DNA from 3 places in the Curtobacterium sp. 1544 genome. Region 3 is predicted to be linked to each of the others. Evidence: predicted binding sites of a transcription regulator. Region 3 holds the regulator's gene; each other region holds the start of a gene.
What was found. The regulator HrcA, encoded in region 3, represses chaperone genes, less so after heat shock. The targets are predictions, from matches to a motif close to TTNGCACTCGNNNNNNNCGAGTGCNAA.
Positions count from the first base shown of each region.

Region 1: the regulator HrcA is predicted to act here: its motif matches at 5,118-5,144, upstream of groES (co-chaperone GroES).
Region 2: the regulator HrcA is predicted to act here: its motif matches at 7,445-7,471, upstream of groL (chaperonin GroEL).

Region 1 covers NZ_JBEPKX010000004.1:15,419-24,985, forward strand. Annotated here, with positions in the region: gene ABIC61_RS03685 (hypothetical protein) at 1-586, shown strand, start outside; gene tsaB (tRNA (adenosine(37)-N6)-threonylcarbamoyltransferase complex dimerization subunit type 1 TsaB) at 663-1,298, shown strand; gene rimI (ribosomal protein S18-alanine N-acetyltransferase) at 1,295-1,855, shown strand; gene tsaD (tRNA (adenosine(37)-N6)-threonylcarbamoyltransferase complex transferase subunit TsaD) at 1,842-2,897, shown strand; gene ABIC61_RS03705 (DUF4190 domain-containing protein) at 3,009-3,731, shown strand; gene ABIC61_RS03710 (class I SAM-dependent methyltransferase) at 3,855-5,078, opposite strand; gene groES (co-chaperone GroES) at 5,242-5,538, shown strand; gene rarD (EamA family transporter RarD) at 5,760-6,722, shown strand; gene ABIC61_RS03725 (ABC transporter substrate-binding protein) at 6,829-8,160, opposite strand; gene guaB (IMP dehydrogenase) at 8,372-9,567, opposite strand, start outside.
Region 2 covers NZ_JBEPKX010000004.1:138,825-148,391, forward strand. Annotated here, with positions in the region: gene ABIC61_RS04275 (glycerol dehydrogenase) at 1-1,057, shown strand, start outside; gene ABIC61_RS04280 (NAD(P)H-hydrate epimerase) at 1,069-1,776, opposite strand; gene ABIC61_RS04285 (alpha/beta fold hydrolase) at 1,810-2,589, shown strand; gene ABIC61_RS04290 (aldo/keto reductase) at 2,679-3,710, shown strand; tRNA gene ABIC61_RS04295 (tRNA-Thr) at 3,915-3,987, opposite strand; gene msrB (peptide-methionine (R)-S-oxide reductase MsrB) at 4,025-4,435, opposite strand; gene ABIC61_RS04305 (GNAT family N-acetyltransferase) at 4,502-4,975, shown strand; gene ABIC61_RS04310 (DUF2332 family protein) at 4,975-5,970, shown strand; gene ABIC61_RS04315 (DUF3263 domain-containing protein) at 6,067-6,363, shown strand; gene ABIC61_RS04320 (LytR C-terminal domain-containing protein) at 6,360-6,935, shown strand; gene ABIC61_RS04325 (cold-shock protein) at 7,094-7,297, shown strand; gene groL (chaperonin GroEL) at 7,514-9,133, shown strand.
Region 3 covers NZ_JBEPKX010000011.1:68,900-78,466, forward strand. Annotated here, with positions in the region: gene ybeY (rRNA maturation RNase YbeY) at 1-74, opposite strand, end outside; gene ABIC61_RS08875 (PhoH family protein) at 71-1,216, opposite strand; gene ABIC61_RS08880 (histidine triad nucleotide-binding protein) at 1,206-1,559, opposite strand; gene ABIC61_RS08885 (16S rRNA (uracil(1498)-N(3))-methyltransferase) at 1,621-2,364, opposite strand; gene dnaJ (molecular chaperone DnaJ) at 2,364-3,476, opposite strand; gene hrcA (heat-inducible transcriptional repressor HrcA) at 3,522-4,541, opposite strand; gene ABIC61_RS08900 (DUF4870 domain-containing protein) at 4,650-5,057, shown strand; gene hemW (radical SAM family heme chaperone HemW) at 5,062-6,279, opposite strand; gene ABIC61_RS08910 (HAD family hydrolase) at 6,308-7,018, shown strand; gene ABIC61_RS08915 (DUF1990 domain-containing protein) at 7,015-7,662, opposite strand; gene ABIC61_RS08920 (hypothetical protein) at 7,795-8,298, shown strand; gene lepA (translation elongation factor 4) at 8,444-9,567, opposite strand, start outside.

The DNA of each region.
Region 1 (9,567 bases), on a different contig from region 3:
CGTCGTCGCGATCGTGGTGGCCGGGCTGCTCGCACTGGGTGGTGGCGGGTACGCGCTCGCCGCCGCGCACCCCGAGTTGTTCGGCTCGAGCGCCGCTGGTCCCGATGCCCCGAGCAGCGCCCCGGCGCCGGCGTCGTCCGGTCCGGTGGGGTCGCCGATCGTCCCCACCGAGGAACCGACGGCTCCCCGCTCGACCCCGCCCGCGGTCGCACCGTCGCCGAGCCCGCTGCCGGTGGCCGCCGTGCCGCTCATCGTGACACCGACCGACGGCACGACCAGTCCCGGCGGCGCGATCACGATCTCCGGCACCGGGACGCCCGGATCGCACGTGTACCTGACGGAGTACTGCACGCTCGCGCCGCCGGCCTGCACCGTGCCCGAGGAACTCGGTCAGCCGGGGCAGCCGCAGATCGTCGTCGGTGCGGACGGGCGCTGGAGCACCACCACGTCGATCGTGCCGCCGCAGACGCTGACGTTCCGCCTCGCCGCCAGCGCCGCGTTCGTCAGCGCGGACGGATCCACCGTCGGCACGGGCTCCGGCTCGTCGCCGGAGCGCCGCTTCACCGTGACCGGATCGGCGGGATGAGCCCTCGGGCGGGAGCGGTCGTGGGGGGCGCTCCCGCCCGGGGCGAGGAGGGCGACGACACGCCTACGATGGACGGGTGCTGCTCGCCATCGACACCTCCGCCGGGACCTCCGTGGCCGTCGTCGACCCGACCACCGGCCAGGCGCGCGCGACGCGGAGCACCGAGGACAGCCGCCGTCACGCCGAGGTGATCGGCCCGTTCCTCGCCGAGGTCCTCGACGAGGCCGGCATCACCGGAGCGGACGTCTCCGGCGTCGTCGCCGGCATGGGTCCGGGCCCCTTCACCGGCCTCCGCGTCGGCATCGCCGCCGCCCGCACCTTCGCCGCGGCACGCGGCGTCCCGTTCCTCCCCCTCGTCAGCCACGACGCCGTCGCCGCCGACCAGCGTGCATCCGGCCGGGACGGCGCGTTCGTCGTCCTGACGGACGCCCGCCGGCGCGAGGTCTACTGGAGCGTGTACGACCAGACCGGCACGCGCGTCGCGGGTCCGGGACTCGCGAAGCCGGACGACCTCGACGAGGCAATCCGTGCCTCCAGGCCGGACGCCGTGGGCTGGGACCGCGTGACCGTCGCGTCCATCCCGGCCTGGAGGCTCGGCGCGCTCGCCGCGGACCGGCTCGCCTCCGGCACGCCCTTCGCCCAGGACACGCCCCTCTACCTCCGCGACCCCGACGTGACCGTGCCGGGTGCGCCGAAGCGGGTGAAGCAGTGACCCTGCCCGACGGGCTGCGCCTGCGGCGCGCCCACCCGCAGGACCTCGACGACGTGATGTGGTTGGAGCACACGTCGTTCCCGACGGATGCCTGGTCGGCGTCGCAGATGTCCGGCGAGCTGTACTCGCCACACGGGTACTACGTCGTGGTCGAGACCACCGAGGGCGGTGCGCCGACGATCGTCGGCTACGCGGGGCTCTCCTCGCTCGCGGGCAACCCCGTCGCCGACGTCCAGACCATCGCGGTCGCGGCCGAGCAGCGCGGGAAGGGCATCGGCCGGGTGCTCTTCACCGAGCTCCTCGACGAGGCCCGACGGCGCGGCGTGCAGGAGGTCTTCCTCGAGGTCCGTGCGGACAACCCCGTCGCCCAGGCGATGTACACCGCGTTCGGGTTCGAGCGGATCGCCGTGCGCCCGCGGTACTACCAGCCGGACGGGGTCGACGCGTGGGTGATGCGGGCATCGCTGACCCCGGCACCCAGCGGCCCGGCACCCAGCGGCCCGGCACCCAGCGGCCCGGGACCGATCGGACAGGAGACCCTCGATGACCGCAGCTGAACCCCTCGTGCTCGGCATCGAGACGAGCTGCGACGAGACGGGCGTCGGCATCGTGCGGGGGACCACCCTGCTCGCGAACGTCATCGCGTCGAGCATGGACGAGCACGCGCGCTACGGCGGGGTCGTGCCCGAGGTCGCCGCGCGGGCGCACCTCGAGGCGATGACCCCGACGCTGTCCGCCGCGCTCGAGCAGGCCGGTGTCACCCTCGACGAACTCGACGCCGTCGCGGTCACCGCCGGCCCGGGCCTCGCCGGTGCGCTCATGGTCGGAGTCGGTGCCGCGAAGGCGCTCGCCGTGGCGACGGGCAAGCCGCTGTACGGGGTGAACCACCTGGTCGGGCACGTCGGTGCCGACGTCCTGCGGTCCGACGGCTCCGAGATCGAGCTGCCGACGGTGGCGCTCCTCGTGTCGGGTGGCCACACGTCCCTGCTGCTCGTGCGCGACCTGGTGGGCGACGTCGAGCTCCTCGGCGAGACCATCGACGACGCGGCGGGCGAGGCGTTCGACAAGGTCGCACGGTTGCTCGGGCTGCCGTACCCGGGCGGTCCGCAGATCGACCGGGCGGCGGCGGACGGCGACCCGACCGCGATCCGGTTCCCCCGCGGGCTCACCCTGCCGAAGGACATGGCCGCGCACCGCTACGACTTCTCGTTCTCCGGGCTGAAGACCGCCGTGGCGCGGTGGGTCGAGCGCTGCCGCGACGAGGGGCGCGAGGTCCCCGTGGCCGACGTCGCCGCGAGCTTCCGGGAGGCCGTGGTCGACGTGCTCCTGACGAAGGCCCTGAACGCCTGCGCGGACACCGGGGTCGACCGGCTGCTGCTCGGCGGTGGCGTGGTGGCGAACGCCCGGCTGCGTGCCGTGGCCGAGGAACGCTGCGCGGCGGCCGGGGTCGCGCTCCGGATCCCGCCGTTCGACCTCTGCACCGACAACGGGGCGATGATCGCGGCGGTCGGTGCCCGGCTCGTCGCCGAGGGCCACGGACCGAGCGACCTCGGGATCGCGGCGGACTCGACGTTGCCGGTGACGACCGTCCAGGTCTGAGGCGGCAGCGCGTCTGGCCGCGTCGGGCAGCGCGCGGGTTCGGGATCTGCCCCGGCGTGTGTGGGAGGATTCACAGGGCACCGACGACCGAGGTGCCGAGAGGGGTGGACGGTGTCCGATCAGAACCAGTGGCCGAAGCCGGGCGAATCGACGCCGGACGGTGGGGCCTCCGCGAACCAGCCGGCTCCCGAGCAGGGCGCGCCGTCGAGTGCCGCGCAGCCCGAGTTCGGCCAGCCGCAGCAGTACGGGGCTTCTGCTCCCGAGGGCTCTGCGGACGCACCGCAGAACCCGTACGCCGCGCCGAGCAACCCGTACGCAGCGCCGGGTCAGCAGGGCCAGCCGGGACAGCAGGGGCAGCCAGGCTACGGCGCCCCGCAGAACCCGTACGCGGCGCCGCAGAACCCCTACGCGGCCCCACAGAACCCGTACGCCGCTCCGCAGCAGCCGAACCAGAACCCGTACGGCGCTCCGCAGGGATCGAACCCGTACGCCGCCCCGGCCTACGCGCCCGGCGGCTACCAGCCCTACGCGCAGCGTCCGAAGACGAACGTGCTCGCGATCCTGTCGATCGTCTTCGCCTTCGGCGGCATCATCATCTGGCCGCTCGTGATCCTCACGAGCCCGGCCGGCGCGATCATGGGACACATCGCCCTCGGCAAGATCAAGCAGACGGGTGAGGGCGGACGAGGTCTGGCGCTCGCCGGGGTGATCGGCGGCTGGGTGCTCACCGGCCTGTTCATCCTGATCGTCGGGCTGTTCATCATCATCGGTGTGGCCGCGGGGTCGTCGAGCAACTACGACTACGGCTACGACTCGGGCGCCTTCATCGGCTGACCCGGACCGATCCGGTGTGGCCGGGTGGCATCGCCACCCGGCCATCGTCGTGTCCGGACCCGGTCAGCGCCCGGCCCTGACCACCGGACCCGGTCAGCGCCCGGCCCCGACCACCGGACCCGGTCAGCGCCCCGCGCCCGGCCCGGCCCCGTCGGTGAGCCGCTCGCACAGGATCGCGGTGTGTCGTCCCTCCAGGCGGGTGAGCACGAGCGTGACGCGACCGCGACCGCGTCCGCGCAACCGCAGCCGCTTCCGGAACTGCGCCGGGTCCACGTCGACGCCGCGCTTCTTGATCTCGACGGTGCCGATGTCGTCCGAGGCCAGTCGTGCGGCGAGCTGCTTGACGTCGAGCGGCAGCGTGTCGATGACCCGGAACCCCTGGGCGAACGGTGTCGCGACCGCCCGGTCCGAGGTGACGTACGCGATGCCGTCGGAGAGCATGCGGCCGTCGATCGACCGGGCGAAGTCGCCGATGAGCCGTGCTCGGATGACCGCGCCGTCGGGTTCGTAGAGGTACGCGCCGAGGGGTCCGACGGGCTCGTCATCGGCGTCGAACGCGCCCACGAGCTCCGCGATGCCGTGCGACCCGATGACGGTGGCTGCGCGACGGATGCCCGGCCGGGCGAGCGGGCCGAACCAGAGGGCGAGCTCGACGACCTCGCGGTCGACCGACGTCCACTGCGCCTCGGCGGTGTCGGGGATGAGTTCGCGGTCGACGCCCGGCCCGAGCTTCACGCCGGTCGGGGTCGTCGTGGCCGCTGCGAACACGGTGTCGAGCGACGGGGACCAGTCGTCCGGGTCGGCCAGTCGCTTCGTGTTCGTGTGCCCGGAGGTGCGCCGCGCCGGGTCCATCCAGACGCCGTCGACCCGCGACAGGTCGAACCCGGCCGCGTCGCCGAGTTCCACACGCGCACTCGGCCAGAGCGCGAGGTTGTGCGTCGCCACGGCCGCGGTCACCTCGTCGCGGTCGACCGCGGTGACCTCGAGGTCGAGCGCGGCCATCGCCATCGCGTCCCCGCCGATGCCGCACCCGAGGTCCGCGACCCGCGTCAGCCCGGCGGCGGCGAAGCGCCCGGCGTGCTGCGCGGCGACCTGCAGGCGGGTCGCCTGTTCGAGGCCGGCCTCGGTGAAGAGCATCCGCGCGGCGAAGTCCCCGAACTTCCCGCGGGCCTTCTGGCGCAGCTTGGCCTGCGTCAGGACCGCCGCCACGAGCCCGGGGTCGTGGCCCTCGGAGCGCAGTCGGGAGACGACCCGGACGATCTCACCACCGTCGGACACGGCCGGGGTACGGTCGAGCAGGGCCATCCCCTCGGGGGTCAGCAACTGGGCGAGATCGGCGGCTTCCACCCGACGATCCTCCCAGGTCGCCGTGAGCCCGGTCGGACGTTGGCACTCGGATTGACCGAGTGCCAACGACGCCCTAGAGTTGGGGCGGTTGGCACTCTCCTGTGCGTAGTGCCAACACGGTTTTCATCTGTACCGAGTCTGTACCGAGAAAGAAGAGGTCACCGTGGCCGTCAGCATCAAGCCGCTCGAGGATCGCATCGTCATCCGCCAGGTCGAGGCGGAGCAGACCACTGCTTCCGGTCTGGTCATCCCGGACACCGCGAAGGAGAAGCCCCAGGAGGGCGAGGTCGTCGCCGTGGGTCCGGGTCGTATCGACGACAACGGCAACCGCGTCCCGCTCGACGTCGCCGTGGGTGACAAGGTCATCTACTCGAAGTACGGCGGCACCGAGGTCAAGTACTCGGGCGAGGACCTCCTCGTCCTCTCGGCCCGCGACGTCCTCGCGGTCATCGAGCACTGAAGTAACGAGCACTGAGACAGCGTTCTCTGCTGCGAACGCCCCGTTCGGCTCCGGCCGGCGGGGCGTTCGTGCGTCTGCACGTCCGGTACGTGGTCGCGTTCCGTCGGCCTGGGCCCACGTCGCCGGTTCCGACGCGACGCGCCAGCGGCGTGGCGGCCGTGCCGATGGGGAGAGGCGCGGTGCGGCCCCGCAGCGTCGGTGCCCGTTCCTAGGATGGTTCCGTGAGTGAACCGACCCCGGCGCGCCCGGTCCGCAGCGAGGCATCCGTCGGCGTCGTGCAGGCGATCGTCGCGTACGGCCTCTGGGGGCTCATGCCCCTGCTCTTCGCGGCGATGGCCCCGGCAGGCGCGTTCGAGATCGTCGCCTGGCGGGTCGTCTTCGGCCTGGTCTTCTGCGCCGTGGCGATCGCAGTCACCCGGTCGTGGCTCCGGACCCGGTCCCTGATGGCCCAGCGCCGGGTGATGCTCGTGATGGCCCTGGCTGCGGTGCTCATCCTGGTGAACTGGACCGTGTACGTCGCGGCGACGACCACCGGCCACACGGTCGAGGCCGCGCTCGGCTACTTCATCAACCCGCTCGTCACGATCGCGCTCGGCGTGGTCGTGCTCCGCGAACGCCTCCGCCCGCTGCAGTGGACGGCCGTCGGGATCAGCGTCGTGGCGGTCGTCGTCATCGCGGTGGGCTACGGCCGCATGCCGTGGATCTCGCTCGCGCTGGCGTTCTCGTTCGGCCTGTACGGGCTCGTGAAGAAGCGCGTCGGCGGCACGGTGGACGCACTGTCCGGGCTGACGATCGAGACCGTGTGGCTGCTGCCGATCGCGGTCGTCGCGCTCGTGGTGCTCGGGGCGACGGGCCTCGGCGGCGGGGTGACGTTCACGAGCGAGGGCTGGGTGCACGTCGTCGTGACGGTGCTGACCGGGCCGGCGACGGCGGTGCCGCTCCTGCTGTTCGCGTCCTCTGCCCGTCGGGTGAGCCTGTCCACGCTCGGGCTGACGCAGTACCTCGCGCCGATCATGCAGCTGCTCGTCGGTGTCGTGGTGCAGCACGAGCCGATGTCCGGCGCCCGCTGGTTCGGCTTCGGGATCGTCTGGCTGGCCCTGGTCATCCTGACCGTCGATTCCTTCGCTGCCGCTCGGGCATCGAGGCGCCGGGCGCTGGCACCCACGGCGGCCGGCGCGGCCTGACGGCCCCGCACCGCGCCTCCAGGCCGTGCCTCTGTCGGTTCTGGACCCGCCAAAGCGACAGTCCCCCGCGGGAGTTCCGCGGGGGACTGTCGCTTTCGCAGTGGTGTTACTTCTTGACCGAGCCCTGGATGGCGCTCTGGTAGACGGGCTTGTTGTCGCCGTCGAACTTGTAGATGCCGATGTAGGCGCTCGACGGGTCGTTGTTGTCGTCGAACGGACCGATGCCCGACGGACCCGTGTAGTGGATGTCCTCACCCTTGTCGAGCAGGTCCTTGCAGTCCTTGAACGTCGAGCACTCGGTGCCGCCGTCGGCTCCGGACACCGCGGCCATGTTGGCCTGGATGGTGCCGGAGTCCGTACCCTTGCCCTTCACCGCGGCGAGGGCGGCGAGGACGGTGGCGTCGTAGGACTCCGCCGCGTACGAGTAGTCGGCGAGGTCCTTGCCCGACGACTTCTTGTAGTACGCCGCGAGCTGCGCCTTGAACTCGTCCTTCGGCGAAGCGCCGGGGATCGTGCCCTGTGCGCCGGTCAGCGTGCCCTTGTCGAAGTCCTTCGAGTAGTCCGCCGTGTTGCCGTCGGACATGTAGATCTTCGACATGTCGGCGTCCTGGGACTTCAGCTCCGGGATGATCGACTTCGTCTCGTCGAACGCGAGGACGACGATGGCGTCGGGCTTCGTGGCGAGCGCCGCGGTGACCTCGGACGAGAACGTCGTCTGGCCGGGCGGGAACTCCTGGCCCTTGCCCTTGCCGCCGTAGACCACGGATCCGCCCGAGTCCTCGACGGCCTTCTGCACGGTGTTGCGGAGGCCGGTGCCGTAGGTGTCGTTGAAGACCAGGAACGCGACCTTGGCGTTGCCGTCGCCCGTGACGAGCTGGCCGAGCGCCGAACCCTGCACCGAGTCCGGCGGAGCGGTCCGGTAGTAGTACGACGAGTAGCCCGAGAGGTCCGCCGCGGTGTTCGCGGGGGAGATCTCCACGATGCAGTTGCTCGTCAGCTGGTCGATGACGTTGAGCGTGACGCTGGAGGACTCGGCGCCGATCGCGACCGGGACCTTCGCGTTCACGAGCTTCGTGGCCGCGGAGCTCGACACGGTCATGTCGTTGCTGTCGCCGGAGTCGGTGGCGGGGTCGATCGTGACGTCCTTGTCGAGGACGCCGCCGGCGGCGTTGATGTCCTGCACCGCGAGTCCCACACCGGACTCGGCGGGCGGGTTGAGGTACGCCAGCGAACCGGTGAGCGGCAGGATGGTGCCGATCTTCAGCGCGTCGGTGCCGGGGGTGTCTGGGGCCTTGCAGCTCGCGGCGGGGTCCTTCTTCGCGCCGCTGGACGCGGAGTTGGACGGGGACGCGCTGCCGCTGGTGGAACAGGCGGCGAGCAGGAGCGCCGCCGCTCCGGCCACTGCCAGTGCCGTGGTGGCACGGGTGGTTCTGATCATCCGTGGTGCCCTTTCTCTTCGCGGAAGGCCCCGGCGCATCGGGTCGAGCGCGGCGTCCTCCACGTGGGATGTCGAGAAAGCTAGAGCGGATGTGTTTCGCCCGTGTGTCGATCATCCACCCCTGAGTGTTTCGTTACAGACCCGTGATGAATCTGAGCGGACGCACAAACGCCCCGCTCCGGATCGGAGCGGGGCGTTCGGGTTGGACTGGTCAGCCGCGGTAGTTCGGCGCCTCGACGACCATCTTGATGTCGTGCGGGTGCGACTCCTTGAGCCCGGCCGCTGTGATCCGGACGAACTTGCCGCGTGCCTTGAGTTCCGGCACGGTGCGGCCGCCGACGTAGAACATCGACTGGCGGAGGCCGCCGACGAGCTGGTACACGGCGTTCGCGACGGAGCCGCGGTAGGGCACCTGGCCCTCGATGCCCTCGGGGATGAGCTTCTCGTCCGAGGGGACGTCGGCCTGGAAGTAGCGGTCCTTCGAGTACGAGGTCTTCTCGCCGCGCGTCTGCAGGGCGCCGAGGGAGCCCATCCCGCGGTAGGCCTTGTACTGCTTGCCGCCGACGAACACCAGCTCGCCCGGGGACTCGTCCGTGCCGGCCAGCAGCGAGCCGAGCATCACGGTGTCCGCTCCGGCGACCAGGGCCTTGGCGATGTCGCCCGAGTACTGCAGACCGCCGTCGGCGATCACGGGCACGCCGGACTCGCGCGCCGCGAGGAACGCCTCGTACACGGCGGTGACCTGCGGGACGCCCACACCGGCGACCACGCGCGTGGTGCAGATCGAACCAGGGCCCACGCCGACCTTGACCGCGTCGACACCGGCGTCGATGAGCGCCTGCGCACCCTGACGCGTCGCGACGTTGCCGCCGATGACGTCCACGCCCGCGAAGCGCGGGTCGGCCTTGAGGCGACGGACCATGTCGAGCACGCCTTCGCTCTCGCCGTTCGCGGTGTCGACCACGAGCACGTCGACGCCCGCCTCGAGCAGGGCCTCGGCACGCTGCCAGGCGTCGCCGAAGAACCCGATGGCCGCGCCCACGCGAAGGCGGCCCTCGTCGTCCTTCGTGGCGTCCGGGTACTTCTCGCTCTTGTCGAAGTCCTTCACGGTGATGAGCCCACGGAGCTTGCCGTCGGCGTCCACCAGCGGGAGCTTCTCGATCTTGTGCTGCGCGAAGATCGCGACGGCTTCCTCGGGGTCGATGCCCTCGTTCGCGGTGATCAACGGCGCCTTCGTCATGACGTCGCGGACGAGGGTCGTGCCCAGCTCGAACGGGGCGACGAAGCGCATGTCCCGGTTCGTGATGATGCCGACGAGCGTGCCGTCCTGCTCGACGACCGGCAGTCCGGAGACGCGGAACTGCCCGCAGAGGGCGTCCACCTCGGCGACGGTGGCGTCGGGCCGCG
Region 2 (9,567 bases), on a different contig from region 3:
ACCGATCGGGAAGCGCCCGCTCATCGTCGCCGACGACGTCGTCTGGGGGATCGTCGAGTCGGCCGTCCGGACGAGCTTCGACGCGGCCGGGCTGCCGGTCGAGCGGGTCGGGTTCGGACGGTTCGCGACGCCGCAGGCCATCGACGACCTCGTGACGAAGATCGGCGAGACCGAGGCGGACGTGATCGTCGGCCTCGGCGGTGGTTCGGCCATCGACGCGGCGAAGGCCTCGGGCCACCTGGCCGGTATCCGGTGGGCGAGCGTCCCGACGGCGGCGAGCACCGACGCCCCGACCTCGGCGCTCGCGGTCGTCTACTCCGAGGAGGGCGAGTTCATCGAGTACCGCTTCTTCCCGCACAACCCGGACCTCGTGCTCATCGACACGAAGCTCGTCGCGAACGCCCCCGTGCAGTTCCTCGTCGCGGGGATCGGCGACGCGCTCGCCACCTGGGTCGAGGCTCGTGCCGCCAAGCGCGCGCACGCGGACACCATGGCCGGCGGACTGCAGACCGAGACCGGTGTCGCGCTCGCCGAGCTGTCCTGGAAGCTGCTGCACGAGAACGCCCTGCAGGCCATCGAGGCGGTCAAGGCGAAGGTCGTCACCCCCGCGCTCGAGAAGGTCGTCGAGGCGAACACGCTGCTCTCCGGCCTCGGGTTCGAGTCGGGTGGTCTCGCCGCCGCGCACGCCATCCACAACGGGCTGACCGCGGCACCGCAGGCGCACGGCCTCGCCCACGGGCAGAAGGTCAACGTCGGGACGATCGCGCAGCTCGTGCTCGAGGGTGCCCCGGCGGAGGAGATCGAGGACTTCGTCGTCTTCACCACCAAGGTCGGCCTGCCGAACACCCTGACCGAGATCGGCCTGACCGTCGATGACACGAAGGAACTGCGCGCCGTGGCCGAGGCCGCGACCGTCGAGGGCGAGACCATCCACAACATGCCCTTCCCGGTCACGCCGGAGCTCGTCGTGGACGCGCTCGTCGCGATCGAGGGCATCTCCCGGAGCATCCGCGCCGAGCACGGTCTGCCCGAGCCGGTGCTCTACCAGCACCACTGATCGGATCGGGGTCAGGTGCGGACGAGCGGCTCCGCCCGCGCCAGGTCCTCGCCGATCCCGACGTCCACCAGCTCGATCCGTCCGGCGAGGGTGGCGGCCGGCCCCATCAGGAGGCCGGCCTTCGCCCCGCCGAAGGTGACCGTGACGTCGGCATGCAGGACGTGGTCGTCGGCGATGCCGCCGGTGTCCACGTCGATGCCGCTCGGGACGTCCACCGCGACGACGAACGGCGCGCGCTGGTCACGAGCGAGTTCGCGGATCGCGTCGACGACCTCGCGTGCGGGGGAGCGGAGGGCCGCGGGGCCGTGCACACCGATCCCGAGGATCCCGTCGAGGACGAGGTCCGCCTCGAGCGCGGCGGCGGTCGTGACGGCCGCCGGCCCGGCAGGGCCGGTGGGGTCGTCCAGGAGGCGCGCCCCGGCGTCCAGCGCCGCTGCCAGGCCCGCCTCGTGGATGCGTGAGCCGACCCGCAGGACCGCCACGTGCCTCCCGGCCGATGCGAGGCGAGCACCCGCGAACAGGGCGTCCCCGCCGTTGTCGCCGCTGCCCACCAGCAGGAGGACCGACCCCGGTCCGTCACCCGGCCGCACGGCCGGGTCGTCGAGCAGGTCGCCGACGATCCGCGCCAGTCCGTCGGCCGCGCGCTGCATGAGGGGCTCGCCCGCGTCGAGGTGCGGCCGTTCCGCCGCCCGGATCTGATCGCCGCCGTAGCCGTCCATGGGACCACAGTGCCCCGGTAGCCTGGAGGGGACATGTCACTCGTCCCCGAAGCGCCCCGTCCCCGTTCCGTGATGTCCCCGGACGGCCTGAAGATCGCCACCTACGACTTCGGCGACCCGGAGGCCCCGGCCGTCGTCGCCGTGCACGGGTTCGCCTCCGGTGCGCTCCTGAACTGGCATGCCTCGGGCTGGACCCGTGACCTCGTCCGCGCCGGCTACCGGGTCGTCGCCCTCGACCAGCGGGGGCACGGCGCCAGCTCGAAGCCGCGCGACCCCGGCGCCTACTCGATGGACCTGCTGGTCGCCGACGTCACCGCCGTCATCGACACCTACCTGCTCGACGACGTCGCCTACCTCGGGTACTCGCTCGGCGCCCGCGTCGGGTGGCACGCCGCAGAGCGGATCCCGGACCGGATCACCCGGGCGGTGTTCGGCGGCATCCCGGACGCCGACCCGATGCGCCGCGTGCGGGTGGACCAGGCGAAGGCGTTCCTCGCCGACGGCACACCGATCGAGGACCGCGTGACGAACGGCTACCTGACGATGGCCGGGAACGTCGAGGGGAACGACCTCGCTGCCCTGGTCGCGATGGTCGAGGGCATGCGGGACAGCATCGAGCCGACGCCGTCGAACGCGCCCGCGCAGCCCGTGCTGATGGCCGCGGGCAGCGAGGACGGCATCAAGGACAGCGCCGTGCGGCTCGCGGCGGCGGCGCCGGACGCCTCGTTCTTCGAGATCCCGGGGCGGAACCACTTCAACGCGCCGACGTCGCGGGCGTTCCGCGAGGCAGCGATCGCGTTCCTGCAGGGCTGATGTCCGACCAGCGCTGACGTATCCGACCAGCGCTGAGGGGTACTCGTGGGTCCCCTCGGCGGGACCGTCCCGCGCGTACCGTCCCGGCCATGGACTACAGACTCCTCGGCAACAGCGGGACATCGGTGTCGACGCTGACCCTCGGCACCATGACGTTCGGCAGCGAAGCCGACGAACCCACCTCCCACACCATCATCGACACGTTCGTCGCCGCCGGTGGCACGCTGATCGACACGGCCGACGTGTACTCCGGCAACGAGTCGGAGCGGATCATCGGCCGCTGGCTCGCCGCGCACCCGACCGAGGCGCAGCAGGTCGTCCTCGCGACGAAGGGGCGCTTCCCCCAGGGCGACGGCCCGAACGACGTGGGGCTGTCCCGTCGGCACCTCCGCGTGGCACTGGACGCGTCCCTCGAGCGTCTCGGCGTCGAGCACATCGACCTGTACCAGATGCACGCGTGGGACGCCCTGACGCCCATCGAGGAGACCCTGCGCTTCCTCGACGACGCCGTGTCCGCCGGGAAGATCGGCTCGTACGGGTTCTCGAACTACCTCGGCCACCAGATCACCAAGGCGGTCTACGAGGCCAAGGCGCACGGTTGGGCACCGCCGGTCACCCTGCAGCCGCAGTACAACCTGCTCGTCCGCGACATCGAGCACGAGATCGTCCCCGCGAGCCTCGACGCCGGGATCGGCCTGCTGCCCTGGTCGCCCCTGGCCGGCGGCTGGCTCTCCGGCAAGTACCAGCGCGACGAGGCCCCGACCGGGAACACCCGCCTCGGCGAGAACCCGCAGCGAGGCATGGAGGCGTGGGAGGCCCGCAACGGCGACGAGCGCACCTGGGCCGTCCTCGACGCGGTGTCCGCGATCGCCGACGCGCACGGGGCCTCGCGGTCGCAGGTCGCCCTCGCGTGGCTGCTCGCCCGGCCCGCGGTGACGAGCGTCATCCTCGGCGCGCGCACGGTGTCGCAGCTCGAGGACAACCTCGGCGCCGCGGACCTCGTGCTCGACCAGGCCGAGCTCGACACCCTCACCGAGGTGAGTGCGCCGCGGATCGACGACTACCCGTACGGCACGGCGGGCGTCGCGCAGCGCGAGCGGAAGATCACCGGCGGCCGCTGAGCGTCGGCTGTCCGGGTTCTGCGGCTTTCCGCGAGCTTCGACCCCGGTGTGGACACCGCGTTCAGTGCGGTGTCACCATCACTGCACGGCCGGCTGGTTACCGCGTCGAGCGCCCGGAACGCCCCCTGATCCGTGTTCCACGCGCCGAAGGCCCCGGGTGTTCCCACCCGGGGCCTTCGCATGCAGTGCTCCCGCACCGCGCAGGGCCGGCAGCGGGACTTGAACCCGCAACCCCCGTATTACAAGTACGGTGCGCTACCAATTGCGCCATGCCGGCTGACGCGCCCCATCCTAGCGGCGGGCGCGCCGGGGGTTCACTCGCCCGCGGGCTTCTCGGAGAAGTTCAGCGAGATCGAGTTCATGCAGTAGCGGTCACCCGTGGGAGTCCCGAAGCCGTCCGGGAACACGTGACCGAGGTGCGAGCCACAGTTCGCGCAGCGGACCTCGGTGCGTGCCATGCCGAGGGAGTTGTCCTCGATCAGCTGCACGGCGTCCGGGTTCACCGACTCGTAGAACGACGGCCAGCCGCAGCCGGAGTCGAACTTCGTGCCGCTCTTGAACAGTTCCGCGCCGCAGGCCGCACACGTGTAGACGCCGGCGCGCTCCTCGTCGAGGAGCTCACCGGTCCAGGGGCGTTCGGTACCGGCCTGACGGAGGACGGCGTACTGGTCCGGGGAGAGTTCCTCGCGCCACTGGGCGTCGGACTTGTCGACGTTGTACGTCATTGTTTCCTCCTGCTTCCGGCCGGGCTCTTCCGGGGTGTTCCCGACCACTTCGGTAAACTCGCCACGATGTCCGAACATTCCGTGCACCACGCCCGTTGGGACCGTCTGACGACGGACGAACTGTACGGCATCGTGGTGCTGCGGAACCGCGTGTTCGCGCTCGAACAACGCGTCACCGCCGAGGACTTCGACGGCCGTGACCGTGAACCGGACACCGAGCACTGGTGGTTCGGCACGGACGCCGATGCGGTTGGGTACCTCCGGCTGATCCGCCCGGCTCCCGACGAGGTCCACCCCGAGGGTGCGGAGCCGCCCGCGTGGGTGATCGGTCGGGTCGCCACCGATCCGCGGCACCGGGGTGAGGGGATCGCGGGTCGGCTGGTCGCCGCGGTGCTCGAGACGCACGGGCACGAGGCGTTCGTGCTGCACGCCCAGGAGTACGTCGCGGGCCTCTACGAGCGGCACGGCTTCACACGGTTCGGGACCCCGTACGACGAGGCCGGCATCCGCCACGTCGGCATGTACCGTCCCGGTCGCTGATGGACACGCGAGTCCGGTACGCCGCGTACGCGGAGCGCATCGCGGACGCCTCGCCGTCCTACGCGGCGTGGGCCGGCTCGCTCGACGACGCCCTGGTGGCGCTCCTGGACGAGGTCCCGGAGTCGAAGCGGCAGCCCGAGTTGGTCTTCGCGGTCGCGCGGCGGCTGGGTGCGGATCCGTCGGACCCCGGTGCGCTGCGCGCGCTCGGCCTGGAGGCACGACTCGCCCTGGTCACGGCCCTCGCCTCCGCCACGGTCCAGGCCAACGACCCGCGGCGGCTCGCCCCGGTCGTCCCGTTGTTCGCGGCGCTCGCCGAGCGGGTGGGTCGGCCGCTCGGCCTGGTCGACGCGGGTGCTGCTGCGGGGCTCTGCTCGATCCCGGACCGGGTGACGCTCGACCACCGGAGCGGGGACGACGTCGTCCGGATCCGTACGGCGCCGAGCGGGCCGTCGGTGCACCTCACCGCGGACGTCTCGGGCGTCACGGTCCCGCCGACGACCACGCCGATCGACATCGCGGCGCGGATCGCCCTCGACCCGAACCCGATCGACCTCACCGAGCCGCACGCGTTCGACCGGCTGGTCGAGGCCGTCCCGCCCGAGGCGACGGACCGCACCGCCCTGATGCGCGAGGCGGCGCGCGCGACGCTCGCCGCGCCTCCAGTCCGTCTCCGGGGCACGCTGCCCGGCGACCTCGACCGCGCACTGGAGGCCCTGCCGGACGACGCCGTCCCGGTCGTCCTGACGACCGGCACGCTCGTCTACGTGCCCGGGGCGGACCGCCAGCGGTTCGTCGACCGGGTGCGCGACCGCGGTGTGCACTGGATCGCGCTCGAGCGGACGGGCATCCTCAGCGGCGTCGCGGCGACCCTGCCGGACGACGTCGACCCCGCTGATCCGGATGCGTTCGCGACCGCCTCGCTCGACGGGACGGCGATGGCCGTCTCCGACCCGTTCGGCGTCCGGGTGCGGTGGCTCCGCGATCCGAACCTGTGACCGGTCTTCGCGACAGTCCAGCGGCGTGCCAGGGTCCGGATGATCTCCACCCCTACGATGTGCGAGACCCGTTACCTCACCGTGATCGGAACCGCAGTGACCGCCACCCCTGTCGAGCTCGACGAGCTCGCCAAGCACGTGCTCGCCTTCGAGCACGACCGGGCACGGCACGACCGCACGAAGGAAGCGGAGATCCGGGTCGAGTTCGACATGTCGCCGGCGCGGTACTACCAGGTGCTGAACCGTGTGATCGACTCGCCCGCGGCGCTCGCGTACGACCCGCAGCTGGTCTCCCGGCTGCAGCGGCTCCGGCACGCGCGCACCAGTGCCCGGGCGGCGCGCAGCTTCGTCGCCCTCGGCGCAGCCCCCGAAGGACGTGAAGAGGAACGATGACGACGAGATACCCCCGAGACCGGTTCGACGACGTCGCCGACGGCCCGCGGGTCGGAGCGCACCGGGGTGCACAGCGCCGGGGCCGCGGCTGGATCGCGTTCGCCTGGGCGGCACTCGCCACGGGTGTCATCGTCGGGATCAGCGTCCTGGGGCTCGCGCTGCTGAACGGCAGTTACTCCTTCACCGGCTCGACCTCACCGTCGGCGTCGTCGTCGGCGTCCGCCACGTCGGAGCCCTCGTCGTCGCCGACCTCGTCCGCACCGGAGGCCCCCGCGGCCGGGACTCCCGCCGACCAGGGCACGACCAGCGTCGTCGTCCTGAACGGCACCACGACGACCGGGCTCGCGGCGAAGGCCAGCGCCACGCTGACCTCGGCCGGGTGGAAGGTCACGTCGACCGGGGACGCCGGCACCACGGGCACGACCGCGACGATCGTGTACTACCAGCAGACGGCGCAGGCCTCGGTCGCGCAGGGGATCGCGAAGTCCCTCGGCGTCACCGCGGTGCAGCAGTCGGCGGCGTTCCCGAATGCCGACATCTCTGTCGTGCTCGGCGCCGACTACGCCGGTTGATGCATTTGTGACGAGCGTGTTTCGGGCACGTTGATTCTTGTCGGAATCATCGTGAAAGAACGTCACACCCCTTGCCCTGTCGGCATTGTTCGGTAAGAGTCGTGCCAAGACGGCGACTGCGCCGTCCGGAACAGCACCACCGCAGGGAGCAAGAGATCATGGCCAACGGAACCGTGAAGTGGTTCAACGCCGAGAAGGGCTTCGGCTTCATCACCGTCGATGGAGGGGGCCAGGACGTGTTCGTGCACTACTCGGCAATCGACATGTCGGGCTACAAGGTCCTCGAGGAGGGCCAGGCAGTGACGTTCGACGTCGGCACCGGGTCGAAGGGGCCGCAGGCCGAATCGGTCCGTCCCGCCTGACCCGGCAACCACCTCGCGAACGCGCCGTCCCTTCCGGGGCGGCGCGTTCGTCCGTGTCGGCACGGCGGTCCCGGTGCGTGTCCTGGGAAGTCGACCCTTGCCTCCCGTCGGTGTTGCACTCGACCCCTGCGAGTGCCAGAATCGGCGTTGGCACTCGCTCACGCTGAGTGCCAGCACGACCCCCATGACGACGTCCGGGAGGGACGAGAAACTCACATGGCAAAGATCATTGCTTTCGACGAAGAGGCCCGTCGCGGCCTCGAGCGCGGCCTCAACATCCTGGCCGACGCCGTGAAGGTGACGCTCGGCCCGCGCGGCCGCAACGTCGTCCTCGAGAAGAAGTGGGGCGCCCCCACGATCACGAACGACGGTGTCTCCATCGCCAAGGAGATCGAGCTCGACGACCCGTACGAGAAGATCGGTGCGGAGCTCGTCAAGGAGGTCGCCAAGAAGACCGACGACGTCGCCGGTGACGGTACGACCACCGCGACCGTCCTCGCCCAGGCACTCGTCCGCGAGGGTCTCCGCAACGTCGCCGCCGGTGCCGACCCCGTGTCGCTCAAGCGCGGCATCGAGAAGGCCGTCGCCGCCGTCTCCGACCAGCTCCTCGTCAACGCCAAGGACATCGAGACCAAGGACCAGATCGCCGCCACCGCGTCGATCTCCGCCGCGGACCCGACGATCGGCGCGCTCATCGCCGAGGCCATCGACAAGGTCGGCAAGGAAGGCGTCGTCACCGTCGAGGAGTCGAACACCTTCGGCACCGAGCTCGAGCTCACCGAGGGCATGCGCTTCGACAAGGGCTACCTGTCGCAGTACTTCGTCACCGACCCCGAGCGTCAGGAAGCCGTCTTCGAGGACGCCTACATCCTGATCGTCAACTCGAAGATCTCGAACATCAAGGACCTCCTGCCGGTCGTCGACAAGGTGATCCAGGCGGGCAAGCAGCTCCTGATCATCGCCGAGGACGTCGACGGCGAGGCCCTGGCCACGCTCGTCGTGAACAAGATCCGCGGCATCTTCAAGTCCGTCGCCGTCAAGGCCCCGGGCTTCGGCGACCGTCGCAAGGCCATGCTGCAGGACATCGCGATCCTCACCGGCGGCCAGGTCATCTCGGAAGAGGTCGGCCTCAAGCTCGAGAACGCCACGCTCGACCTGCTCGGCAAGGCACGCAAGGTCATCATCACCAAGGACGAGACGACCATCGTCGAGGGTGCTGGCGACGAGGAGCAGATCGCGGGCCGCGTCCGTCAGATCCGCTCCGAGATCGAGGCGACCGACTCCGACTACGACCGCGAGAAGCTCCAGGAGCGCCTCGCGAAGCTCGCCGGTGGCGTGGCCGTCATCAAGGCCGGTGCCGCGACCGAGGTCGAGCTCAAGGAGCGCAAGCACCGCATCGAGGACGCCGTCCGCAACGCGAAGGCTGCTGTCGAAGAGGGCATCGTCGCCGGTGGTGGCGTCGCGCTCATCCAGGCGTCCATCGTGCTCGACTCCCTCGAGCTCGAGGGCGACGAGGCGACCGGTGCGAACATCGTCCGCGTCGCGATCGACGCGCCGCTCAAGCAGATCGCGCTGAACGCCGGTCTCGAGCCGGGCGTCGTCGCCGCCAAGGTCCGCGAGCTCGAGTCGGGTCACGGCCTCAACGCCGCGACCGGTGAGTACGTCGACCTGGTCGCCGCGGGCATCATCGACCCGGCCAAGGTCACGCGCTCGGCGCTGCAGAACGCTGCGTCGATCGCCGGTCTGTTCCTCACGACCGAGGCCGTCGTCGCCGACAAGCCGGAGCGCACCCCTGCTGCTCCGGCCGGCGACCCGACGGGTGGCATGGACTTCTAAGCAGTCCTGACGGAAGGGCCCCGCACGCTGCGCGTGCGGGGCCCTTCCGCGTGCGTGGGGTGGGGCGGGCCGCCGAGTGGGCAAAATACGTCACGCTCGCGCGCCTCGGACGGCGTGTCATGACCGCTCGCGGTCTATCGCATGGCGGGTTCTGCCCGATCGGTGGCTCCAGTACCTCTGCACAGGAGGCGCGCGGCATCTCGCTCTCCACAGAAGGTGTCAGAGATGGTCGCGTCCACTTCGCTGCACAGCACGATCTCGGTCATGACGCGATCTACTCCACCGCTCGGCCCCGGTCCATTCCGCGTTCGAGAGGCGGTCAGCCAAGGCGTGCCGCGACACCGGTTGCGGCGGAGCGATCTGTCGACCCCGATCCACGGTGTCCGGACGCCGTCGTCACTCCAGCCGACACTGGTGGAAGCGGTCGCCGTGTT
Region 3 (9,567 bases):
GCGAAGGCGGCGAGGCGCTGGATGGCTGCCTCGTCGACCTCGACACCGGACTCGTTGTTGAGCTCGATGCTCACCGGTTGCCTCCTCGGGCGTCGTTCTGGGGGTACGGGGAGCGCTGGCGGTCCTGCGGCGGACGCCCCCGTCGCTCGGCGCGGTTCGTGCCGGCGGGGTTCGGCGTGGCAGCGCTGCCGCGGCCACCAGGGCGGTACCCGGACTGCTCGGCGAGGCGCTCCTCGTCGTAGACGGTGTACGCGTCGACGATGCGGCCGACGAGGGTGTGCCGGACGACGTCGTCGCTCGTGAGCCGTGCGAAGTGGATGTCCTCGACCCGGTCGAGGATCCGCGTGACGAGCCGGAGTCCGGACAGGTTGCCGGGCAGGTCGACCTGGGTGATGTCCCCGGTGACGACCATCTTCGACCCGAAGCCGAGCCGCGTCAGGAACATCTTCATCTGCTCGGGGGTGGTGTTCTGCGCCTCGTCGAGGACCACGAACGAGTCGTTGAGCGTCCGGCCGCGCATGTACGCGAGCGGAGCGACCTCGACCGTGCCGGCCGCCAGGAGCTTCGGGACCAGCTCGGGGTCCATCATCTCGTTGAGTGCGTCGTACAGCGGGCGCAGGTACGGGTCGATCTTGTCGGTGAGCGTGCCCGGCAGGAACCCGAGCCGCTCGCCGGCCTCGACCGCGGGGCGGGTGAGGATGATCCGGTTCACCTCGCGCCGCTGCAGGGCCTGGACGGCCTTCGCCATCGCCAGGTACGTCTTGCCGGTACCGGCCGGGCCGATGCCGAACGTGATCGTGTGCTCGTCGATGGCGTCGACGTAGGCGCGCTGCCCGTCGGTCTTCGGGCGCACGGACTTGCCACGGCTCGAGACGATCGGCGTACCGAAGGTGTCGGACGGCTTGCGGTCCTCGTCGAGGAGCTTCGCCGACACGGGGATGTCCGACGGGCCGATGTCCTGTCCGCGCCGGACCATGCCGACGAGTTCGTCGACGAGGGCGTTCGCGCGGGCGACGTCGCGTTCGGGACCGGTCAGCGAGACCTCGTTGCCGCGCACGAGCACGCGGACGCCGGGGTACTGCCGTTCGACGGTCTTGAGCAGCCGGTCCTGGGGGCCGAGCAGCTGCACCATGGCGATGCCGTCGACCTGGATCGAGACGGTCGACTCCGACTCGGCGGGGTCGATCGGGGAGGGTGCTGGTTCGTTAGCCGGCAAGGGTGCCTTCCTGCAGTTCACCTGCGAGTACGTGCGCGTGCACGTGGAACACGGTCTGACCGGCTGCTTCGCCGGTGTTGAAGACGAGTCGGAACTGGCCGTCGGCGCGCTCGTCGGCGATGCGCTGCGCGGTGGCGACCACGTGTGAGAGGAGGTCCGGGTCACCGGCGGCGAGCTCGGACACGTTCGCGTACTCCTCGGTCTTGGGGATGACGAGCACGTGGACGGGGGCCTTCGGCGCGATGTCCTCGATCGCGATGACGCGGTCGTCCTCGGCGACGACGGTCGCCGGGATCTCGCGCGCGATGATCTTGGAGAAGACGCTGGGCGTGCTGGTGCTCATGGACCCATCGTAGAACGCGGGACCGACGCCGGGCCTTCCCGATCCGCCAGGTCCGGGCCGACTACCAGCGCCCGAGCCGCGTCTGCAGCACGGCCAGGGCCGCGGGCCCGGCCGTGGAGGTCCGGAGCACGGTGTCGCCGAGCCGCACGCGGACGGCGCCGGCCGCCACGAGCCGGTCGAACTCCGAGCCGTCGATCCCGCCCTCCGGTCCGACGACCAGGACGATCTCGGCGACCTCGGCCGGCGGCTCCCACGACGACAGTCGGACGTCCCCGACGGGGTCGAGCACGAGCACCGCACGCGACGGACCCGCACCGGCGCCGGCGGCGAGCTGCGCCGTCGTCGCCGGGGCGTCCACCGCCGGCACGCGCGAGCGGATCGCCTGCTTCGAGGCCTCCTGCGCGATCGCCGCCCAGCGGGCACGACCCTTCTCGACCTTCGCGCCGTCCCACCGCGAGACACTACGTGCGGCCGACCACGGGACGATCCGGTCGACGCCGATCTCGGTCGCCGCCTGCACGGCCATCTCGTCGCGGCCGCCCTTCGCGAGCGCCTGCACGAGCGTCAGCGTCGGCGAGGGGGCCGGCGAGACGTCGACCGACTCCACGTCGAGCACCAGCGAGTCGCGGTCCGTGGAGACCACCGCCCCGACGACGACCGTGCCGCGGCCGTTCCCGATGCGCAGCGTCTCGCCCACCCGTACCCGGGCGACGGACACCGCGTGCCGTCCCTCTGCCCCGTCGAGGGACACCTGTCCGCCGACCGTCACGCCGTCGAGCGAGTCGACGAGGTAGAGCGACGCCATCAGAAGTTGAAGAACCGGTCGCGGAGCTTGCCGAACATGCCCTGCTGGAACCGCGACAACTGCGGCGCCGCGGCCTTGTGCGACTTCGCGAGCTGCTCGACGAGCTGGCGTTCCTTGTGCGAGAGCTTCGTCGGCGTCACGACCTGGACGCCGATCCGCAGGTCGCCGCGCCCGTTGCCGCGCAGCTTCGTGACCCCGCGGTCCTTGAGCACGAGGACGTCCGCGCTCTGCACACCCGGACGGACCTCGAGCTCCACCGGACCGTCGAGCCCGTCGATCGTCGCCGTGGTGCCGAGCACGGCGTCCGTCATCGCGACCTCGAGCGTGGCGAGGAGGTCGTCCCCGTCGCGGCTGAAGACGTCGTGGTGCCGTACGCGGATCTCGAGGTACAGGTCGCCGGAGGGGCCGCCGGCCGGACCGACCTCGCCCTGACCGGGCATCTGCAGCCGCAAGCCGGAGTCGACACCGGCGGGGACGTCGACCGGCACGGTGCGACGCGCACGGATGCGGCCCTGGCCCTGGCACGTCGGGCACGGGTTCGGGATGACGGTGCCGTAGCCACGGCAGGTGCCGCACGGCGCGCTCGTGACGACGTTGCCGAGGAGCGAGCGGACCTGGCGCTGGATGTGGCCCGAGCCGCCGCAGATGTCGCAGGTCTGCGGGCTGGTGCCGGGCGCGCAGCAGGAGCCGTTGCACGTCTCGCAGAGCACGGCCGTGTCGACCTCGACGTCCTTGTGGGTGCCGAAGACGACCTCGTCGAGGTCGACGTCGATGCGGAGCAGGGCGTCCTGTCCGCGCTCGGCGCGGCTGCGCGGGCCACTGCCCCGGCCGCCACCACCGCCACCGCCGAAGAACGCGTCGAAGATGTCGCTGAAGCCACCGGCGCCGCCGCCGAAGGGGCTGTCGGCCTGCGGTCCGGCGTCGTACCGACGGCGCTGCTCGGGGTCGCTCAGCACGTCGTACGCGTGCGTCACGTCCTTGAAGCGCTCGGCGGCGTCCGGGCTCGGGTTCACGTCCGGGTGCAGCTCGCGCGCCAGTCGGCGGTACGCCTTCTTGATGTCGGCATCGGAGGCGTCCTGCTGGACGCCGAGGACGTCGTAGTGGTCTGCCACGTATCCCTCAGTCGGTTTCGGTTCGGTGCGGCGGGTGCCGCCGGGTCAATGTTCGCCCAGGAGTTTGGACAGGTACCGTGCGACGGCGCGCACCGCGGCCATGTTCGTGCCGTAGTCCATGCGCGTCGGTCCGAGGACGCCGAGGCGGGCGACCTCGCCACGGGCCAGGTAGCCACCGGCGACGATGCTCGTGGCGTCGAGCCCGTACTCGGCGTTCTCCACGCCGATCCGGGCCGCCACGGCGACGTCGTCGATCTGCATCTCGCCGAACAACCGGAGCAGGGTCACCTGTTCCTCGATCGCCTCGAGCACGGGGAAGAGGCCGCCCGAGAAGTCCTGTTCGCTCTTGGCGAGGTTCGCCGCGCCGGCCATCACGAGGCGGTCCTGCCGGTTGGCGGCGACCTGTTCGATCAGGGTGGCGACGACGACGCCGGCGAGCGGCTGGGCGTCCGGGCGGATCTGCTGCGGGACGGCCCGGAGCGCGGTCGAGACGTCCTGCAGCAGGAGTCCGACGGTGGCGCCGTTCACGACCGCGCGGAGTTCGGTGAGCGCGCCCTCGTCGAGCGTCACGTCGGTCTCGACGACGCGCTGCTCGACCCGGGCGGTGTCGGTGATCAGGACGACCATCAGCCGGTTGTCGCCGAGGCGCACGAGCTCGATGTGCTGCACGCGTGCGCGCACCATCGAGGGGTACTGCACGAGGGCGACCTGGTTGGTGAGCTGGCTGAGCAGCCGGACAGTGCGGCCGAGCACCTCGTCGAGGTCGTTCGGCGCCCCGAGGAACGTCTCGATCGCGTGCCGTTGGGCGCTGGAGAGCGGCCGGGCACCGGCGAGGTGGTCGACGAACACCCGGTAGCCCTTGTCGGTCGGCACGCGTCCGGACGAGGTGTGCGGGGCGGCGATGAGCTGTTCGTCCTCGAGCTGGGCCATGTCGTTGCGGATCGTGGCAGCGCTGACCCCGAAGGCGTGCCGCTCGACGATCGTCTTCGAGCCGACCGGTTCGCGCGACGCGACGTAGTCCCGCACGATGGCCTTGAGGACCTCGAGGCTGCGTTCGCTGACCACCCGGACCCCTTCCACTCGTTCTGGCACTCGGACGTGTCGACTGCTGATCCTACGCCCGACCGCCGACGGACCGGGACTTCTGCACACCCCGGCCGGTACGCTTCCCGCATGACCTACGGACAGCAGCCCGGCGGCCCGCAGCACCCCGGTGGACCGCAGTACCCCGCTGGGTACCAGCCGCCCCAGCCGATGTCGCCGGAGGACCAGCGGCTCTGGGCAACGCTGACGCACATCGGCGGGATCTTCTTCAACTTCATCGCGCCGCTGGTGGCGTACCTCGTGTTGCGTGACCGCGGCGGGTTCATCCGCGAGCACACCCGCGTCGCGCTGAACTTCCACATCACGATGGCGATCGCGTACGCCGTCGGCACCCTGACGGTCTGGCTCGGCATCGGCGTCCTCATCGCCCTCGCCGCAGGCGTGCTGTCGATCGTCTTCGGCATCATGGCCGCGGTCGCCGCGAACCGCGGCGAGTTCTACCGCTACCCACTCTCCATCGAGTTCATCAAGCAGTAGGGCCTCAGTCGAGCAGCTCGCGGACCACCGCGTCCGCGAGCAGGCGACCCTGCAGGGTCAACTCGATCCGTCCCCGCACCGCGGCCGACCCGACCACCAGCCCGCGTGCGATGAGCCCGGCGACCCGGCCACGGGCCTCCTGGCGGAGTTCCGCGGTGGCGAGTTCCCCACGGACGCGCGCCGCGAGGAGGACGCGCTCGACGTACCGGGTCTCATCGTCCAGGGTCTCGCGACCGGCGGCCGGCGACTCCCCCGACAGCACCCGGTTCGCGTACGCGGCCGGGTGCTTCACGTTCCACCAGCGCGTGCCGGCGACCGCGGAGTGGGCGCCCGGGCCGACGCCCCACCAGTCGTGGCCCTTCCAGTAGGACAGGTTGTGCCGGCTGGCGTGCTGGGCGCCGCGCGACCAGTTCGAGACCTCGTACCAGGAGTACCCGGCGTCGCCGAGGACCTGGTCGGCCAGCTCGTACATGTCCGCCGCGAGGTCGTCGTCCGGCGCCGGCAGCTCGCCGCGCGCGACCATCCGGCCCATCGCCGTGCCGTCCTCGACGATCAACGAGTACGCGGAGACGTGGTCGGGCTCGCACGCCAGCGCGGCGTCGAGCGAGGTGCGCCAGTCGGCCAGGGACTCCCCCGGGGTCGAGTAGATGAGGTCGAGCGAGACGTCGAGGCCCTGCTGCTTCGCGAGGTCGACGACCCCGGGAACACGGAGCGGGTCGTGGGTGCGGTCGAGCGTCGCGAGCACGTGCGGGACGGCCGACTGCATGCCGTAGCTGATCCGGTTGAACCCGCCGGCCCGCAGGGTCTCCAGGGACGCGGCGTCCACCGAGTCGGGGTTCGCCTCCGTCGTGACCTCGGCGCCTGGCAGGACGCCCCAGGTGTCGTCGATCGCGCGCAGGATCATCGCGAGGTCGGACGCGGGCAGCATCGTCGGGGTGCCGCCGCCGAAGAACACGGTCGACACCGGCCGACGCGGGACGCCGGAGCGCTCGAGCACGGTCGCGGCCCACTCGATCTCCCGCACGGCGTGGCCGGCGTAGTCGTCGCGACGGACGCCGCGCAACTCGGACGCCGTGTAGGTGTTGAAGTCGCAGTAGCCGCAGCGCACCCGGCAGAACGGCACGTGCACGTACACGCCGAACGGGACGTCGCCCGCGTCGGAGGCCGGGGAGATCAGGCCGTCCACAGGCGCTGGATCGGCGATCGGGAGAGCACTCGGCATGGACTCCATTGTCCGTCATGATGGAGGCATGGAGCACCACACCGTCCCCACCACCGTGCTGTGGGACATCGACGGCACCCTCGTGATGAACGCCTCGTCGCCGGGCAACCTGTACCACCTTGCGCTCGAGCGTGCGGTGGGCCGCGACCTCGTACTGCGGGTCGGCCACCAGCACGGCCGCACCGACGCCGGACTCATCGCCGAGCACGTCCGTGCCCACGAACTCGACACCGACCTCATCCCCGTCGTCAGCGGCCACCTCCGCGACCTCACCGAGGAACGGCACCGCTCGGGCGACCACCGCAGCCCGGCCCCCGGTGCGATCGCCCTCGTGGCGCGCTTCGCGGAGCTCGGGTGGCGGAACGGCCTGCTCACCGGCAACTCCGCGTACCGCGCCCGCGTGAAGCTGCAGGGCGCCGGGTTCGACGTCGACGCGTTCGACTGGGAGCACTCGTTCTTCGGTGACACCGAGGTGGAGCGGACGGGCGTCACCGCGCGTGCCGCCGACGCCCTCGCGGGCACCCGCGCCGTCATCGTCGGGGACACCCCGCGCGACGGCGAGGCTGCCGACGCCGTGGGGATCCCGTTCCTCGCCGTGGCGACCGGGGTCTACGACGTCGAGGCGCTGCGGGCCACCGGCGCCGTGACCATCGCGCGGAACTGCGTCGACGACGCCGCACTCATCGAGGACGCCATCGCGGCGCTCCCGCCGTTGCGCCCGGTCGAGGAGCGGTCCTAGTCGCCGCGGAGCGCGCCGAGGTACTTCTCCGCCATCACCTTCTGCTGCCGACGGAGCAGCGGCGCGACGAACTGCCACTTGCGGCTCGACGGCTGCGAGAACTGCCGGATCTGCAGCCACACCGAACCGTCCGGCGTCCGCTCGACCACGAACGACTCCTCGCCGGAGAGCGGGTGCCCCTCGAGCGTGCCGTACGCGAAGCCCTTGCGGTCGTTCTCGTCGATGATCGACACGACCCGGACCGGCGCGTGCACGGTCTGCCCGAACGCGTGCATCGTCAGCACCGCGCTCGTGCCCGCCGTCAGCAGCGGAGTACCGTCCGGCGCGAACTTCTCCACCCGCGGCGTCCCGATCGAGGCCGGCGCGATCGGCACCCCGGCCTCGTCGAAGGTCACCGGGTTGTAGCGGACCTCGTCGTCGTCGGGCTGGTCCTCGACCTGCACGCGGATGCCGCTGCGCTCCTGGATCTGCCACGTCAGGGCCTGCGTGACCGCGGTCTCGAAGCGCTGGTCGCCGTGCCCGATCCGGGCACGCGACTCGGTCGGGGTGAACCCCTCCGGCGGGTACGTCATGAGGTCGGACGCCTGGGTCGCACCCACGGCTCCGTACGTCAGGGCGGTCCGGTAGCTGCCGCGGGAACTCATGCCGTCAGCCTACTTGCCAGCGGTGCGCGCGATCGAACCGGGGACTCCTCGGCCGCGCGGTGCGCGGTCCGGTTTCCGCGCACCCCGAACTGGAGGCCCGACACGCGTCCGCCACGCCCCTAGCCTTGGTCCGTGCCCCGCTCCACCCCCGCCCGCACGCGGTCCGTCGACCGCACGACGGCCGCGTTCGCCGTGCTGACGCTCGCGGCGTTCGGGCTCGCCGCCACCGCCCGGGCCGCGGTCGAGTGGGCCACCGCCGGCCTCGACTCCCCCGCCCGGTACGTGTCCGCGCCGCCGAGCGACTGGGACGTGTTCGACACCGCCAACGCCATCGCCGCGTTCGGGGCGTGCAGTGCCGGAGCGGGCGTCCTGCTCTTCGGCGCGACGCTCGTGCTCGCGGTCCGTCGACACCGGGCACCAGGGCTGCCGGTGGTGCTCGGGTTCACGACGCTCGCGATGGTGATCGGTGCCGTGCTGGCTGGGTTCGCCGCTGCCGGACAGGCCGACTACGACGCGGCTGCCGGACTCGTCATCCTGCGGACCGCACTCGCCGGACTGGCCGCCGCGAGCCTCCCGGCCCTCGGCCTGGTGGCCCTGCGGACCCGCGCGGCGCGCGCCCAGCGGCGCGTGTTCTGACGAAGCGCTCCGCGCCGGTGCCGCGAAAGCGACACGTCTCCGCGAATGTTTCGCGGCGAATTGTCGCTTCGGCGGAGACTTCCGACGTCGTCGACGCGTACGTGTCGCTCTCGCGACGTCGCACCGGGTCGATCCGGGCGTCTCGCTACTTCTTCTTCTCCTCGACGTCACCCGAGAGCGCCGCGATGAAGGCTTCTTGCGGGACCTCGACGCGACCCACCATCTTCATGCGCTTCTTGCCCTCCTTCTGCTTCTCGAGGAGCTTGCGCTTGCGGGTGATGTCACCGCCGTAGCACTTCGCGAGGACGTCCTTGCGCATCGCCCGGATGCTCTCGCGGGCGATGATGCGTGCGCCGATGGCCGCCTGGATCGGGACCTCGAACTGCTGGCGCGGGATGAGCTTGCGCAGGCGCTCGGTCATGAGGGTGCCGTACGCGTACGCCTTGTCGCGGTGCACGATCGCGCTGAACGCGTCGACCTGTTCACCCTGCAGCAGGATGTCGACCTTCACGAGGTCCGCGGCCTGGTCGCCGGTGGGCTCGTAGTCGAGCGAGGCGTAACCCTGCGTCTTGCTCTTCAGCTGGTCGAAGAAGTCGAAGACGATCTCGCCGAGGGGCATCTCGTACCGGATCTCGACGCGGTCCTCGCCGAGGTACTCCATGCCGAGCAGGGAGCCGCGCCGCGACTGGCAGAGCTCCATGATCGCGCCGACGTAGTCCTTCGGGGCGAGGATCGCCGCGCGCACCATCGGCTCGCGGACCTCGACGATGCGGCCACCCGGGAACTCGGACGGGTTCGTGACCTCGGTCGTGGTGTTGTCCTCGTTCGTGACCTCGTAGATGACGCTCGGCGCCGTCGTGATGAGGTCGAGCCCGAACTCGCGGCTCAGGCGCTCGGTGATGATCTCGAGGTGCAGCAGACCGAGGAACCCGCAGCGGAAGCCGAAGCCGAGTGCCACGGAGGTCTCGGGCTCGTACACGAGTGCCGCGTCGGAGAGCTTGAGCTTGTCGAGCGCCTCGCGCAGGTCCGGGTAGTCCGAGCCGTCGATCGGGTACAGGCCGGAGAACACCATCGGCTTCGGGTCCGTGTAGCCGGGCAGCGCCTCGGTCGCGGGCTTCTGCGCCGTCGTGACCGTGTCGCCGACCTTCGACTGGCGGACGTCCTTCACGCCGGTGATGAGGTAGCCGACCTCGCCGACCGACAGCCCCTTCGTGGGCTTCGGCTCCGGCGACGACACACCGATCTCGAGGATCTCGTGCGTCGACTTGG